DNA from 4 places in the Peribacillus sp. SRI_006 genome. Region 4 is predicted to be linked to each of the others. Evidence: riboswitches for the same ligand, from Rfam matches in the RefSeq annotation. Region 4 holds a riboswitch; each other region holds the start of a gene.
What was found. A riboswitch is a leader RNA that binds a small molecule or an ion and turns the genes downstream of it on or off. The one in region 4 is predicted to bind S-adenosylmethionine.

Region 1: linked by a shared signal. The riboswitch ahead of AC2YHV_RS20455 (YezD family protein) and the one ahead of mmuP (S-methylmethionine permease) in region 4 are both predicted to bind S-adenosylmethionine.
Region 2: linked by a shared signal. The riboswitch ahead of AC2YHV_RS12885 (methionine ABC transporter ATP-binding protein) and the one ahead of mmuP (S-methylmethionine permease) in region 4 are both predicted to bind S-adenosylmethionine.
Region 3: linked by a shared signal. The riboswitch ahead of AC2YHV_RS10450 (methionine ABC transporter ATP-binding protein) and the one ahead of mmuP (S-methylmethionine permease) in region 4 are both predicted to bind S-adenosylmethionine.

Annotation. Positions count from the first base shown of each region.
Region 1 is NZ_JBYCZT010000014.1:130,277-134,473, forward strand. It holds partial or broken gene AC2YHV_RS20440 (SDR family NAD(P)-dependent oxidoreductase) at 1-453, shown strand, start outside; gene AC2YHV_RS20445 (TetR/AcrR family transcriptional regulator) at 738-1,325, shown strand; gene ssuE (NADPH-dependent FMN reductase) at 1,513-2,046, shown strand; SAM riboswitch class I at 2,326-2,434, shown strand; gene AC2YHV_RS20455 (YezD family protein) at 2,591-2,734, shown strand; gene AC2YHV_RS20460 (phosphoadenylyl-sulfate reductase) at 2,904-3,620, shown strand; gene sat (sulfate adenylyltransferase) at 3,673-4,197, shown strand, end outside.
Region 2 is NZ_JBYCZT010000008.1:29,465-33,661, forward strand. It holds gene AC2YHV_RS12865 (YheC/YheD family endospore coat-associated protein) at 1-529, shown strand, start outside; gene AC2YHV_RS12870 (YheE family protein) at 593-796, shown strand; gene AC2YHV_RS12875 (hypothetical protein) at 883-1,071, shown strand; gene AC2YHV_RS12880 (MBL fold metallo-hydrolase) at 1,136-1,960, opposite strand; SAM riboswitch class I at 2,244-2,348, shown strand; gene AC2YHV_RS12885 (methionine ABC transporter ATP-binding protein) at 2,418-3,434, shown strand; gene AC2YHV_RS12890 (methionine ABC transporter permease) at 3,421-4,089, shown strand; gene AC2YHV_RS12895 (MetQ/NlpA family ABC transporter substrate-binding protein) at 4,146-4,197, shown strand, end outside.
Region 3 is NZ_JBYCZT010000006.1:151,552-155,748, forward strand. It holds gene AC2YHV_RS10440 (MetQ/NlpA family ABC transporter substrate-binding protein) at 1-379, opposite strand, end outside; gene AC2YHV_RS10445 (methionine ABC transporter permease) at 395-1,063, opposite strand; gene AC2YHV_RS10450 (methionine ABC transporter ATP-binding protein) at 1,056-2,090, opposite strand; SAM riboswitch class I at 2,244-2,356, opposite strand; gene AC2YHV_RS10455 (O-acetylhomoserine aminocarboxypropyltransferase/cysteine synthase family protein) at 2,474-3,784, opposite strand; SAM riboswitch class I at 3,884-3,991, opposite strand; gene AC2YHV_RS10460 (thioredoxin family protein) at 4,137-4,197, opposite strand, start outside.
Region 4 is NZ_JBYCZT010000009.1:35,354-39,550, forward strand. It holds gene mmuM (homocysteine S-methyltransferase) at 1-948, opposite strand, end outside; gene mmuP (S-methylmethionine permease) at 938-2,332, opposite strand; SAM riboswitch class I at 2,416-2,518, opposite strand; gene AC2YHV_RS14215 (flavin reductase family protein) at 2,754-3,362, opposite strand; gene AC2YHV_RS14220 (alpha/beta hydrolase) at 3,381-3,989, opposite strand; gene AC2YHV_RS14225 (ring-cleaving dioxygenase) at 3,989-4,197, opposite strand, start outside.

The DNA.
Region 1 (4,197 bases), on a different contig from region 4:
TCTAAGTAGGAAGATGTTGAATCGTTAATCAATAAAGCAGTGGAAACATACGGAAGGCTCGATATCATGTTTAATAATGCCGGCATTGGTGCGGACGGTATGATCCTAGACCAAGATATGGAAGGTTACTACAAAACGATTGGGGTGAACCAGTACGGAGTGGCCATTGGAATCATGGCAGCAGGACGGAAAATGAAGGAACTGGGTAACAAGGGAGTCATTATAAATACCGCTTCCGTGTTTGGCTACTTAGCTTCCCATGGGACTTTTGCCTATCAGGCGACTAAAGGCGCTGTAAGAATGATGACACAGACAGCAGCTTTGGAATTGGGTGCTCATGGCATACGTGTTGTGGGCATTGCGCCGGGCGGGGTCGGCACTCCTATCATACAAGGTTATCCGCTTCCTCTAACGATAATAGATAGACGGCATTTGCAATGGCTTCTGGCTTAATCAATTCACCGCGCATTTGACTTGCATTCAATTTATCGATGATTCCCATGTCTTTATGCGATCAATGGAAGTGTAGTCATGGTCGATGATGGCTATGCATCTTTTAAGTGATTTTCATAAATAGAAAACATCGTCCCAACCAGATGATGTTTTCTATTTATGATATATGGGAATATTGAATTCTAATAGATCAAAGGTAATATTGACCGATTGATACCAGCGATATATCATGGGAAATAGATGGGTGAAACCGGTCTTATCTTTATAAAAGAAGGTTGATATTTTTGAAAAAAGGGCAGCAAACCAAAGAACGAATCATAAATGTAGCCCGGACTCTTTTTGCCACTAAAGGTTTTGACATGACAAGAACGAATGAAATTGCCTCTGCATGCAATGTTTCCGAAGCTACTATTTACAAATACTTTGACAGCAAAAAAGATTTGCTTTTGGCTACAATTACCCCTAATGAAAAAGAGGAATCTGAAGATGGGACTAGCCATCTATCCACGGATGATCTAGTGGAGAATCATGTTACTACCATGATAAAAAAAATTCTTGAAAATAAAGAACAGTTTTCGATATTATTTAGGGAAACACAATTCGATCAAGATATTTCAAAGCAATATGTAGATCAGATTTTCAAGCCAAATGCCAGGCATATTGAAATACAGAAGAGAATAGATAGCGGAGAGATACAATATATCTCTGATATTATTTTATTTAATGTAGGAATCATTTCTTTCACATTGGCTTTATCTACACATTATGAGATCCATCAACAAAAAAAGGAGCCATATTTTACTTCTGAACGAATTAAGAGCATTGCTCAACTTTTGGTATATGGTATTCATGGGAAACAAAATCATACATAATGAAACGGTCATATTTAAGGGCATGAGCATCAAGCCGTAAATATGACCGTTTCTTTTTTCATTAAGAGTAGAAGTCCAGAGTGTAAGATTTGACTTATATTTTTCAGACAATTACGATAAATGTATACTTCACGAAATGCTTTAAGAAAATTATATCTGGAAATCTTGTAACATTGGAGGGTATCAAATGAGCGATATCGTAATTTTATCAGGAAGTCCGGCTATTCCATCAAGAACGGACATTTCACTAAAACATATTCAATCATTAGTCGAAAATGCAGGATTTACTACAGCTTATTTCTCGATTACGGATTTCTCAGCAGATGATTTATTCCAAGGGAAATATAATAGCGAGGATATCTCAAAGCTTTCAGAGCGAATTCAAGCAGCCAGAGGAGTCATTATAGGTTCACCGGTTTATAAGGCTTCTTATACAGGTGTATTGAAAGCATTGATTGATTTGCTGCCAGAAGGTGCTCTTAAGGGTAAGCCGGTGTTGCCAATCATGATTGGTGGAAGTAACAGGCATCTATTGGCGATTGACTATGCGCTTAAACCATTAATTTCAATATTAAAAGGCGAGCCGCTGCAGGGGATTTATTTTGTTGATAAGGAAATAGATAAACAGAATCCAGAAAATCCGATCAATGATTTGCATTTAATTGATCGCGTCCAGAGTCAGGTTCAAGAATTTGTAGAAGCGATACAGTTAAGAAATTAATGACTTCAATAAATTAATTCCTTCTATAAAAAGACTGGAACCTTAGAAATTTTTTTAGAATAACACGCGTCAATAATAGGCCTATTAATGAAAATAGACTCATTTTTTTGGAGATTTTATCTAAAAAGACGAGTCTATTTTCGTATTTATATGAACATAAAATCATAAATTGAATAGTGTGTATAAAAATAACAGTTCATCCATAATATTAAACCAAGTTATTTTATAAGAAAACTCCATTGACAAGGATTAAATATATGTTAATATTTAAAATAATAAAACTTATCCAGAGCGACGGAGGGAATTGGCCCTTTGAAGTCCGGCAACCTGCATGATGGATGCAAGGTGCTAACTCCAACAAAATGTTGATCATTTTGGAAGATAAGGTAAAGATATTTACCTTGCGATCTTTCCATCATGGAAAGATTTTTGTTTTTTGTGAAAATTTTAGGCAGACCATAACAATGTAAGGTTGTATGGAATTATATAAATCTAAAAAATTTAAAATAAAATATTCGCGGGTTTTCTTAAAGGAGGAACTGGTTTGAATAAAGAGAATCAGCTTGAAGAAATTTTTGAACGACTTCAAGAAATGCTTAATTCAATGAAATATGGATCCATTACACTTATTGTCCAGGATGGTAAAATCATTCAAATGGAGAGAAATGAAAAACTAAGAATTAAATAAGGTATCTGCTGACTAGAAAAACTAGAGGCGGGTTTAACTGATATAAAGAGAGTATTGGTTAGATTCGTCTCTTTTTCCTAGATTCAAATAACCCGGGGAAGATTACAACGGGAATTGATCAACAGTTACTCTAACCTGATACAGCAAGTTTTTAGAGGGGGCTACAAAGTTGGCTGCATTAATAAACTATGAAAATTTCAATACAGGGGACTTCCCTGTATTTCCTCAAGACACTGAGACAAAAGGTGCTTTGGAAGTACTGCAATGGGCGAATGACCATTATGGAGACAAACTGATTTATGCTTGCAGTTTTGGTATTGAAGGCATCGTGCTTACGGATTTATTGGCGAAGGTCAATCCTTCGGCAAAAATAGTTTTCCTAGATACAGATGTTCATTTTGAGGAAACTTACCAATTGATCGAGGAAGTGAAGAAGCGATATCCGAAGCTTTTGATCGAAATGAAGAAACCTGACTTGACGCTTGAGGAACAAGCGGCGGAATATGGCGATGAATTATGGCTTAGTGATTCCAATAAGTGCTGTAACATCCGTAAAATTGTTCCGCTTACAGATGTGCTTTCATCGGCAACAGCCTGGCTTTCGGGACTGCGGAGGGAGCAATCCGAAACAAGAGCTAAGACCGAGTATATCAATAAGGATAATAAGTTCAAATCAGTTAAAATATGCCCGCTCATACATTGGACATGGAAAGATGTTTGGCGCTATGCCCACAAAAATGGACTTCCATATAATGTCCTGCATGATAATGGATATCCGAGTATTGGATGTAAAACGTGTACTGCACCTGCCTTCAATGCAGATGATTTACGCTCAGGCCGTTGGCAAGGGGCTCAAAAAACGGAATGCGGATTGCATTTATCTTAAATAAATAGAAATTATAGGCATAAATAAATAGAAACCATAGGGGGAAATTAGCATGACAATCAGTTTACCGCACGGAGGAACATTAATCGATCTTTGGGAACCAAAATATGATTTTAGTAAAATAACGAAGTCAATCGAAATCGATGAAATTGCTTTAAGCGATCTTGAATTGATAGGGACGGGTGCCTACAGCCCGATTAAAGGATTCTTTACAAAAAGTGACTATGAGACAGTGGTAAAGGATATGAGGCTAAGCAGCGGACATGTATGGAGCATCCCGATTACGCTGCCTTTGACCGAAGAAACTGCAGGAAGCCTTACTATAGGTGAAGAAGTAACATTAACCCATGATGGTGAAACATACGGGGTTCTCTCCGTTTCTGATATTTACACTCCAGATAAGCAATTGGAAGCGACATTGGTATATCAAACAGCTGATGAGAAGCATCCTGGAGTAAAAAACTTATATAACCGCGGGGATGTATATGTCGGCGGGGAAATAAAGTTGATCAAGAGAATAGAGCGTCCGCTATTTCAAGCTCATTATTTGGACCCAGTCGAGACAAGGAAGGCTTTC
Region 2 (4,197 bases), on a different contig from region 4:
TGATACCCTATTGTTCAATAGCTTAAAGCATAGTGAATCCTTCCCTGATTTTGCTTCCTTCTGGGATACAAAAAAAAGGGATTTATTAAAAAGGAGCTATCTTGCTCAACAGGCGATCATACCAAAAAAACTCTTTGGGCATCGTTATGATTACCGGATTCTCGTCCATTATGAAAAAGGTTTTTATAAAGTGACCGGCAAAGCGGTAAGGATGTCGCAAACCCAGGAAATCACCACCCACACTCCCCAAGGCGGAAAGCTTTTTCCTTATCAGGACCTTAAATCAAAAAACCTGGATCTGAAATTAGCGAATATCGCCCAAAAATGCGGAGAGATACTTTCAAAAAAGATCGGGTTTCTCGGAGAGTTTTCCATTGATATAGGGGAAGACGAATCGGGCTCGCTTTTCATATACGAAGTGAACTCAAAGCCGATGCAATTCGATGAAGAAGAAATTGAAACAAACAGGCTTTTGCATTTAAAAAATCTTTTCATTGAATTAACTTTTCCCAACCTGAAAAGAAAATAACACCTCCAGCTGCCGTTTTCCATTATAATCGAATGAGAAACAGTATATATGGAGGTAATACATATGATCACTCATTTTCAATGGGAACCATTGCATAAGAATCTGCCAGGATGGAAAATTTCCTTTTATTTCAACAAGCAGGCAGTCAAAGCCTTATATCACAAAGATGGATCCATCGAGTGGACAGCCAATCCGCCTTCCGAAACAGATGAAACCCAACTCAAAAGCATGATACATGATTTAATGATCTTCCATGTTTATGAATGAAACCCCTTTACATTCATGAAATCGCTAAACAGAATAAAAAAAACTCCTTTGCCTAAAACTAAAGAAAAGGCTAGGAGGGATTTCTTTTGGATAAAGAAAAAATGACATTTTTGAAGGATACCGAATATGATGGCAAGGACTCCGTTTACCTGGATATCGACCGTATCATCAATGAAGGAATGGCGGGCGGAAATGTGTATGAAGTCGCTAACCTTCAGAACATCGAAGAAGCACATGATTTTTATGATGAAACAGATCCCAATGTCAATAAATGAATAATGTGGGCTCTCTTATGGAGAGCTCTCTTTTATATCAGTCAGACCGTTAAACGGATAGCAATCAAATAGTCCCATTCTCCCTCGCACTTAAAATATTTTCGTTTAAAATCGATGTAATGATATGCTCTGAATCCCATTCATGCCCAGATATCTCGATAAGGGGATAGCGATTCGGCAAAACGACCTGCTGGATTTCATGAACGGTCAGCCCTTGAGAATGCAAGCGTAAAATTTCCCCTTGGAGGTTTTCCAGATAATCCAGTTTTTTTCGAAACATCTCCTTCCCATCAGGGACGTGCCCAGCATGACAGCAAAACACTTCCCCGAAGTCATAATGCAGCAATCTTTTTATGGAATCGATGATCATCGGGACGGACTCTTCCCGTAAGACAAGTTTTGTTTTTGGGGTTACGAAAAGGTCTCCTGAAAAGAGCACGCCATTATTGTGATTCAAATACACCATATGGTCCTTTGCATGACCTGGGGTAAAAATCGGCTCCCACGTTTGGGTACGGGAATGAATGGCCTTCCCTAGCGGCTCAGCTTTAAAGGCGTCTCTCTTTCCCCAGAAAATTTTGCGATATTCAGGATATTCAGCATCCTTTGCACAAACCTCAACCGACATCGGGTGAATGAAAAGAGGGACCTTTTTATGTTCCTGTATCCAGGCAGCACCCCCCGTATGGTCTTCATGATAGTGAGTCAGGGCCACTGAGTCGAAGTCTGCGGATTCATAGAATGGAATAAGCTCTTCCAATAAAATCTGTGCGCCAGTATCTATCAATAGGCCATCCGTTAAAAAGACATACACACTCATCCCCGCCTTGTTCCCGCCAGGAGTCCCATGCACGCAAACCACATCATTTATCGTCTTGATCTCTATCATTCGGTTTCCTCCCCATCATTGTATAAATATAGTTTCATCTTCCTTTTTTTAACTTTACTATAATAACTGTAGTACCACTTTACCTTTTTGACAAGGAAATATTGGAATGAATAGCCTCGATGAAAATGCTGGATTATTGCATAATAGCCCATTTTCCATGAATCGTTTTAACGGACTGTACCAGATTTAATGACAAAAAAATAAAAGAAACGATTGACAATGCCGGATTTTACAAATAATATAGATTATATTATAAAACTTGAAATATTCTAAAATAATAATTTACTTATCAAGAGTGACGGAGGGATCAGGCCCTGTGATGTCCGGCAACCGCCCTTAGGGAACGGTGCCAATTCCTGCAGAATGATTGCATTCTGAAAGATAAGCCGAGATATGATTTCGCTGCCTCTTTCTGAATGATAGAGGCAGCTTTTTTAATGTTTAAGGGGGAAATCTCATGATTGAAATCCGTTCAGTCCGAAAGGAATACGTCTCGAAGAAAAACCGAGTTATCGGAGTGGATAACGTAACTTTAACCATTCAAACTGGTGAAATATATGGAATTGTCGGCTACAGCGGAGCTGGAAAAAGCTCATTGCTCCGCTGCTTGAATTTGCTTGAACGTCCGACAGGTGGAAATATCATTATCGACGGCATTGATTTAACCTCTTTATCTAGCAAAGAGCTTCGTAAACAACGGCAAAAAATCGGAATGATATTCCAGCACTTTTCCCTGGTCAGTTCAAAAACCGTTTATGAAAATGTCGCTTTCGCCTTAAGGGCCGCGCATCGATCGAAGGACGCGACTAAGTTACGTGTATTGGAATTGTTGGAAATAGTGGGGCTCAGCGATAAGAAAGATGTCTATCCTGCACAGCTTAGCGGTGGACAGAAGCAACGGGTCGGCATAGCTCGCGCGTTAGCAAATGAACCCACTGTACTATTATGTGATGAAGCGACTTCAGCCCTTGATCCAACAACTACAAAAGCGATTTTACAGTTATTGAAAAAGATAAGCAGTGAGCTTGGTATCACCATCGTGTTGATTACACATGAAATGGAAGTGGTCAAAGAACTATGCCACCGAGTCGCCGTGATGCAGGATGGCCGGGTAATTGAAGAAGGACCCGTTTATGAAATATTTTCACAGCCCAAACAGGAGTTAACGAAGCAATTCATTAGCAGTGTACTGGATTTCGAACTCCCTTCGCACTTGATTGAAGAAAGTGAAGGTACGATTATTAAGATCCAATTCGAAGGGCAAACCGCCGGTGAATCGATTCTTTCGGATACTCTCCAATCCCATGCAGTAAAGGGAAATATTTTACACGGTAAAATTGAGTATATCCAGGATGTTCCTTTAGGCTTTTTAATCATCGAGTTAATTGGCGATGCCGTCCAAATTCATTCGGCATTGGAATATATAAAAAATCGTTCCAGTTCTGTGGAGGTGTTAAAACATGTCACTGCTTAATCCCATCGTAAATATTTTACCTGATCTTAATAAAGCCTTTCTTGAAACGATTTATATGGTCGGCGTTTCTCTTGCAGTAGCCCTGCTGATCGGTTTACCGCTTGGAGTATTGCTATTTACAACAACAAGGAATTTATTTTTTGAAAATGGCATCGTGAATCGATCTCTCGGTTTCGCAGTCAATATTGTCCGTTCAATCCCGTTCATCATTCTTTTGGTCGCCCTCCTTCCTTTTACGGACCTACTTACAGGATCGACGATAGGGCCAAGAGCAGCTTCTGTTTCCCTGTCCGTATCCGCAATCCCTTTTTTTGCAAGGATTGTTGAAACTGCATTACGTGAAATAGACAGAGGAGTGATTGAAGCTGCAATTGCCGTAGGTGCCACTCCATGGATGATCATTAAGGATGTACTTCTTCCAGAGGCAAAACCGGGAATCATTCAAGGACTGACATTAACGACCATTTCGCTTATCGGTTACTCAGCAATGGCTGGGACAATCGGCGGTGGCGGAATTGGCGACCTGGCCATCCGGTACGGATATTACCGATATGACAACACAGTCATGATCACGACGATCGTCGTGCTGATCTGCCTTGTGCAACTCATTCAAATGGTTGGTGACAAAGTTTCATACATAGTTAACAAGCGATAGGTTTAATCACTTTTTTTAATGACTCAATACATTTCATTACTCAGGAGGAATTTCAAATGAAGAAAATAGCTTCGTTATTATCAGTCTGTGCACTTGCACTCGGCTTGG
Region 3 (4,197 bases), on a different contig from region 4:
TTTTATATTTTTGTGAATATAGAGCAATCGGCTCGATATGGATTCCGCCAGCATTGACGAAGTCATATCCATTTTCTTTAATTTGCCCCTCTAAATATGGAATGTGTTGAAAGTAGTTAGCATCCAATTCCTTATCATTCAACGCCTTATTCGGTAAAACATAGTCCTGGAACGTTTCAATTTCCAAATCGATTCCTTTTTCTTTAAGAAGCGGTTTAGCTTTCTCAAGGATTTCTGCATGAGGAACATTGGATGCCCCTACAACTATTTTCTTCGATTCTTTATCCGTATCGCTGCCGCTTTTATCCTTTTCACTTCCACAAGCAGCCAAAGCGATAGATAACACTAAGATTAATGCAAATCCTAAAAACTTTTTCATCCTATTCATCTCCCTTTATCTTTTGTCCAATTTAGATGTAATCACATCTCCAATAATTTGAATTATGAAGACGATAATTAGAATAACGATTGTCGCTACAAGCGTAACGTCATTTTGATTTCTTTGATAGCCGTCCAAATAGGCTAGGTTACCAAGCCCGCCAGCGCCGATGACCCCGGCCATTGCGGTATATCCAACCAATGCAATCGATGTTACCGTAATCCCGGAAATAAGGGCAGGCATCGACTCTGGAAGAAGGACCTTCCAAATGATCGTGCTCGTTTTTGCCCCCATCGATTTAGCGGCTTCAATTACACCTTTATCGATTTCACGAAGGCCGATTTCAACCATACGCGCATAAAATGGGGCAGCACCGATAATAAGTGCCGGCAGTGCAGCGTTCTCACCGATCATGGAACCGACAAGCGCTTTAGTGAAAGGAATGAGCAGCACGATCAAAATAAGAAATGGAATGGAACGGAATATATTGACGACAGCACTCATGACTCCGTTAACAGCCCGGTTTTGCCACATATTACCCTTCCCTGTCAGGAAAAGGATCAATCCTAGTATTATGCCTATAAAAAAGGTTGCCACTACAGAGACGCTTGTCATGTAAAGCGTTTCTTTCGTAGCTTCAATGATGTCTTCCCAATCAACATTCGGCAATAATTCTTCAAGCATGAGTAATCACCTCCACGCCTACCTGCTGTGCTTTAATGAATTCGATTGCGCGGAGCATTTCATCCTCTTTGCCATCTAGATGGATAAACAATGTTCCATATGAACCGCTTCTTGTTTGGGATATCTTACCTTGAACGATATTGACATCCAACTCGAAGTTACGTACAAGCTTGGTGATCAATGGGCTTTCTGCATGATCACCTACAAAGGTCAATTGAATCACTTTGCCTGCTGGATAGCGTTCGAGCAAATGGTCCATCGTTTCTTTCGTTTCTTCCGGTTCCGTTACCTGTTGCACGAAACGCTTCGTCATTTGTTCTTTAGGATTCTTGAAGACATCCAGGACAGGACCCTGTTCAACAACCTGCCCGCTTTCCATCACGGCGACGCGATGGCAGATTTTACGTATTACATGCATTTCATGCGTAATCAAGACGATCGTCAATCCCAAACGCTGATTGATGTCAACAAGCAATTCGAGTATGGAGTCGGTAGTCTGCGGATCCAAAGCAGAAGTCGCTTCATCACACAGCAGCACTTTAGGGTCATTTGCCAGAGCCCTGGCTATTCCCACCCTTTGCTTTTGCCCTCCGCTTAATTGCGAAGGATAGGCCTTTTCCCTGCCTTCAAGTCCGACTAACTTGATCAATTCGTTCACACGCTTGGTGCGTTCAGGTTTAGAAATACCTGCAATTTCCAACGGGAAAGATATATTCTCCTGAACGGTCCTTGACCATAATAGATTGAAATGCTGGAAAATCATGCTGATTTCTTGACGGGCCTTACGGAGCTGAGCCCCTTTAATTTTTGAAATTTCCTTTTCAGCCACCACAACGGATCCCTCTGTCGGTGTTTCCAATCCATTGAGCATTCTGATCAAAGTACTTTTCCCCGCTCCACTGTAACCGATGATCCCGAAAATCTCGCCTTTATTTATTTCAACATTCACATTATTTACAGCCTTGATCGTCTCACTGTTTCCTTTTCCTGTTCGGAACAGCTTACTGACTTTCGTCAATGTAATCATTAACCCTCACCTCTTTTATCCAATAAAACCTATGAACTTAGTTGATTTCTCTACATTATTAGTCTGTTTCTCCTATCATGTAAAAGTTTTCCCAATTAAAATAGAAAAAACCTTTCTGCATGAGCAGAAAGGCAGGTGAAGAAACAGGCCTTCCTCTCATCTTCCAAAGTGATTAAACTTTGTGTGAATTGGCACCTTTCCAAGGAAATCTCCTTGTCGGTTGCCGGGTTTCATCGGGCACATCCCTCCACCTCTCTTGATAAGAGCTAATATATAGAATATTTGTACATCATTAAGTTCTTTAGTATGGAGAAATTTTATCATAGATAAAAAAGGAGCGCAATGTATATTATTTCTAGTACAAGAATGAACAGGAACTTTGCTTAAAGCGTTTTGGAAGTCAAGGAGACGATGTTCGTCGCCTTTTCAATTGCCTGCTCCAAATCTTCTATTAAGTCGTCTACATTTTCAATCCCAATCGATAAACGGACTTGATCGGCACTTACACCCGCTTTCGCAAGACCCGCCTCATTCAATTGTTGATGGGTCGTACTTGCTGGGTGGATGATCAAGCTCTTCGCATCCCCTACATTCGCCACATGGGACCATAATTCCACCGAATTGATAAGTTTTGCCCCAGCTTCGCGATTACCTTGAATCCCAAATGTGACGACAGATCCAGCTCCCTTTGGCAAATATTTATCCGCAAGGGCTTTATCGGGATGATCCTCATCACCAGGATGTGAAACCCAGGTCACGGCAGGATGGTTTTTTAAATATTGGATGACAGACTTGGTGTTTGATAGATGCTCTTTCATCCTTACATGCAGCGTTTCAAGTCCAAGCGTGAACTGGAATGCACTTTGGGCACTTAGCGCAGGGCCCAAATCACGTAGTAACTGGACCCGGGCTTTCGTTATGAATGCGGCAGGGCCAACTGCCTCGGCGTATACCAGACCGTCGTAACTTGGGTCAGGCTCCGTGAAGCCAGGATAGTTCGGCGAGTTCCAATCGAATTTACCTCCATCCACGATGACACCGCCTAGCGTCGTTCCATTTCCAAGAAGCCATTTTGTAGCGGAATGGATGACAATATCCGCTCCAAAATCAATGGGTCTGCAAAGATACGGTGTCGCGAAGGTATTATCAATGATTAAAGGTATGCCGGCTTCGTGGGCGATTTCCGCTACCGCTTCAATATCGAGCACCCTCAAACTTGGATTTCCGATCGTTTCAGCAAAAATGGCTTTAGTTCTTGGTGTAATCGCCCTTTTGAAATTCTCAGGGTCATCGGGAGAAACGAACTTCACTTTGATCCCATATTTAGGAAGAGTGTTTTCGAAAAGGTTATACGTACCGCCATATAATGTAGAGGCTGAAACAATCTCATCCCCTGCAGCAGCAATATTCAGGATTGAAAGTGAGATGGCAGCCATTCCGCTTGCCGTTGCCAATCCGCCGATACCGCCTTCCAATAAGGCCATTCTTTCCTCAAAAACGCTGACCGTGGGATTATGAAGCCGTGAATATATATAGCCATTCTCCTTCAGGCCAAATAAATTTGCTGCATGGTCGGTGTCCTTGAACAAGTATGCATTGCTTTGGTAGATAGGAACGGCACGGACACCTGTTTCATCAGCTTGCAGACCGCCATGAACACTCAATGTTTCAAAACGCAACTTTTTCTCTGACATTTAATTTCACCTTTTTCTATGGATTTAGTTGGATTTATATGAAATCTGGCTTTTTATAAACAAAAAAACCACTTCAATAAGAAGAGGTTTCAAGAACACACCTCATCTACCAGAGCCAACACTCTGCTGGAATTAGCACCGTATATAAAAATTTATACCGGTTGCCGGGCTTCGTCGGGCCAGTCCCTCCGCCACTCTTGATAAGAACTATTAAATTCTGCCATTACTTAATTCAAAATATAGCATTTTAGATTAAATCAGTCAATGAATTGTTAGAATATTCTTTGTTTATTTCCTGCCCTCATTCAAATGTCAGCAACAAAGAAAACCAACCGCGGTTCTGATTGGTTTCCTAACTGATTTCCTTAAGCAATCCGTACAAATAAGGAACGGATTGAAAGGCATATATTTTT
Region 4 (4,197 bases):
CACGGAAGGTCGCCACTTTCTTGAAATGCCCGCAATATGATGAGGAGCGGTTCTGCAACATCCTCCAATTATATTTGCCCCCGCATGGTGCCAATCTTCAGATTTCACATCGAGCCTATTACATGATTCTGGACCATGCCATGTTTTAGTTTCTGGATTATATGATTCACCGGAATTCGGATAAACGATAATTGGTTTATTCGTGTTTGCACGCAACACCTGTATGGCTTCCGTGATAACTGATACAGGCGCACAGTTGATGCCAATTGCGGCAATTTGCTCACTGTCCCCAAACAATCTGGCACACTCCTCCAGCAATGTGCCGTCACTTATCGCTTTTTCATTTTTCAAAGAAAAGGACAGCCAAGCATAAACTTCTGGATAATCTTTCAATAATGAATGTAATACTTTTGCTTCTTGCAGGGAAGGAATCGTTTCAAATGCTAAAATGTCAGCTCCTGCTTCAATCAAAGCTGATATTCGTGAGCGATGAAATGCCGCCAAAGTTTCATCTGAAACACCATAATTCCCAACATACTCTGAACCATCTGCAAGATAAGCCCCATAAGGTCCAACTGATGCAGCAACCAATGGCTTAGGTCTAATCGTTTGATATTCTTCCTTCCAAAAGTCATCTCTTGCTTTTCTTGCTAGTAAAACCGTTTTCCTGATTAGATCTAATGCCTCTTTTTCTTGTATTCCGCGGAGGGCGAAACCTTCAACCGTTGCTTGATAGCTTGCCGTTATCGCACAGTCAGCACCAGCTCGAAAGTAGTCAGAGTGCACCTGGTAAATCACTTCTGGATCTTCAAGTAATACACGTGCAGACCACAGGGGATCGTCCAAATCACACCCATGACTTTCAAGCTCTGTAGCTAAAGCTCCGTCCAAAATCATAACTGAATGACCTTGTAAAATTGCTTCAATTGGGTTAATTTTATTTTTCATGGTCTACTCCTCTTTTCTTTATGGTTTGTGTCAGATAATAACTTCCATAGCAAAACAAAATAAACGGAATGCCACAATATAGTGCTATTCTTTGTGTAGGATCAAATGCAATTCCTATGCAAGAAGCAAGACATAGCATAAATGAAACGATTGGTACGAATGGATATAATGGTGTATGATAAGCCAAATCATTAACTGAGTTTCCTTCGTTTATATATCGTCTGCGAAATAGAAACTGTGACGCGCTAATACTCATCCAAACTATAACCACGGCTAGTCCAGAAATGGATACAAGCACTATATATACAGTATCCGGCGCAATAATACTCGAGAAAAGTGCTAAAACACCGCCCAGCATACTGAAAAGGACTGCATTCAAGGGAACACCCCGTTTTGTCAATTTTGCAAATATTGGTGAAATAGTTTTCTTATCTGCAAGTGACCAAAGCATCCTGGATGAGGCATATAGTCCTGAGTTCGCAGCGGACAAAATGGCAGTTAATATAACAAAGTTCATAATATCCGCTGCATATGGCACTCCAATTCGTTCTAGAACGGCAACAAAGGGGCTCTCTAATACGCTTGCATCCGAAACAGGCAATAATGCGGATAAAACAACGATGGTACCTACAAAAAAGATAATCAATCTCCATAATGTCATACGGATTGCCTTTGGAATCGTTTTTTCCGGATTCACAGTTTCTCCAGCTGCAACTCCGATCAATTCAGTTCCAGAAAATGCAAAATTCACCGCGAGCATCGTCATTAGAATGGCAAAAGCACCATTTGGAAATAAACCTGCACTTGTAACATTGGAAAATAACGGAGCTGATTGTGCGTTAATCATTGGAATGAAACCTATCATTGCCGCAGCTCCCAGAATAATGAATATTACAATAGCAAATACCTTTATAGACGCAAACCAGAATTCGGATTCAGCAAAAAACTTAACGGTCCACGCATTTAATGCCAAAACCAAAATGGCAAATAGAGCACTCCATATCCAGACACTGATCGATGGAAACCATCGCTGCATCAACAATCCTGCAGCCGTGAATTCCGAACCTAGTGCAACAGTCCAGGTTAGCCAATACAACCAGGCTACTGTATACCCTGTCCCTGGTCCGATGTATTTGGCTGCGTAACTATGAAACGCACCTGTCTCGGGCATATGCACTGATAGTTCACCTAGACATAGCATGACTAGATAAACCACCAATGCACCAATCAGATACGAAAGGATGGTTCCGAACGGACCAGCCTGTTGAATCGTATAACCCGAACTTAAGAATAAACCAGTTCCAATCACCCCGCCAAGCGATAGCATTATTATATGCCGTGCTTGCATTTGCCTTTGAAAATCATGCTTCCTTTTGTTATCCATTCTTACTCTCCTTAATCTTGCATCCAGAAAAAACGAAAACGCACTCTAAAAAAGAGTGCGTTACTGACAAATAAACACGTACGGTCTTATCTATCAAGGTTTCACCCCCTGGAATTAGCACAGTGTCTTTGTAGACCTGTTGCTGAGGTTTCATAGGGCCAGTCCCTCCACCTCTCTGGATAAGAAATTATTTTTTTATAACTGTATCAATCTATGAAAAATTTGTCAAGTTTTGTTTCGGAATGTAAAGACTTCCTTTTAAATGCTAACGATCATGGCGTCTGCGGCATTAATATTAAAAGGTTGCTTATTTTTGGAACAGGCGCTAAGCGTATTATAATGGCAAATAAAACTAACCGGGGTCATTTTGGTCTTAAAAATGGCAACATCTTAAAAGATGTCGCCATTTTTTTCTTTTTCCTTAAGGACGTTCTATTTCAAATAATTCCCCTAGTTTTGTATAAGTATGACCTGCTAATCTTGCTACAGGTTTTAGCCCATTCGGGTCAATACGGCCATTATGGTAAATATCTTGCTCTATATGATAGCAGACTATTTTCCCTATCAGTAAATCACAACCAGGTTCATTCTTGGAACCTGCCAATGGAATCGATTGCTCTAATGTACATTCAAAACGCACCTTCGCTTCTTCCAATCCTGGTACGGATACCCTATCACTAACAGCCAGCCTGAAATTAGTAAGACCCAATTCACTTTCTTCAGATGGGAGTTCCTTGGCCGTTCGATTTGCATCAGCAACATTATTTTCGTCAGTGATATGAACAACGAACTCACCTGTTTGAATTGCATTTCGGGCTGTATCCTTTGAAACTCCTTCTTTCCGTTGAACAGAAATGGAAATCATCGGAGGATTTGAACTGACTATGTTAAAAAAGCTGAACGGCGCTATATTGATTGTACCGGTTTCGGATTGTGTCGTAACCAGCGCTATAGGTCTCGGTATAATGCTTCCAGTCAAAAACTTATAATTATCCCGTTCAGTCAGACTTTCAGGGTTAACAGAAATCATCTTCATTCCCCCTCATTCTTATAAAAAGTTCTTTTGAAACCATGAACCTGCTGCATCAACCTCTGAACGTGTCAACTGATGACCGTAATTTTCCCACTGAACTTCAACTGTAGCGCCAGCTTGCTGTAAAAGTTGATTAAGTTCATCAGTTTCTTCTGCCGGGCAAATCGGATCGTTTTTACCTGCAGCTATAAATACAGGTATATCTGAAAGGGACGGCAAAGCAATCCCTCGTCTTGGAACCATTGGATGATGAAGAATCGCTCCTTGTAAGGCCCCCTCGTAATGGAACAGCAAACTTGCCGCTATATTTGCACCATTGGAATAACCTAATGCCACCACTCTGTCACGGTCGAAGTCATATTTTCCGGACGCTGATTCCAAGAAGTCATAAAGCTCCTTCGTTCGGAAAATCAAATCCTCTTCATCAAAAACCCCTTCAGCTAACCGTCGGAAAAAACGGGGCATTCCATTTTCAAGTACATTTCCCCGTACGCTCAGTACGGACGAACCCGGTGAAACCATTTCGGATAATGGCAAGAGATCTGTTTCCGTTCCTCCAGTGCCATGTAACAGCAGTAGTAACGGAGCTTCTGGATTACTTCCTTTTTGAAAAATATGTTTCATCATTTATCCTCCTCTAGTAGTCTCGGCACTGCCGGCAGTAACGTTTTTTCCATAACTTCCCGCTTTTCTTCCAACCATGGCGGCAGCATTAATTTACTGCCCATCGTTTCCTTCGTTTCATCATGAGCAAAGCCAGGTGGATCTGTGGCAACTTCAAAGAGTATGCCTCCATCTTCCCTGAAATAAATCGCATCGAAGTATTGTCGGT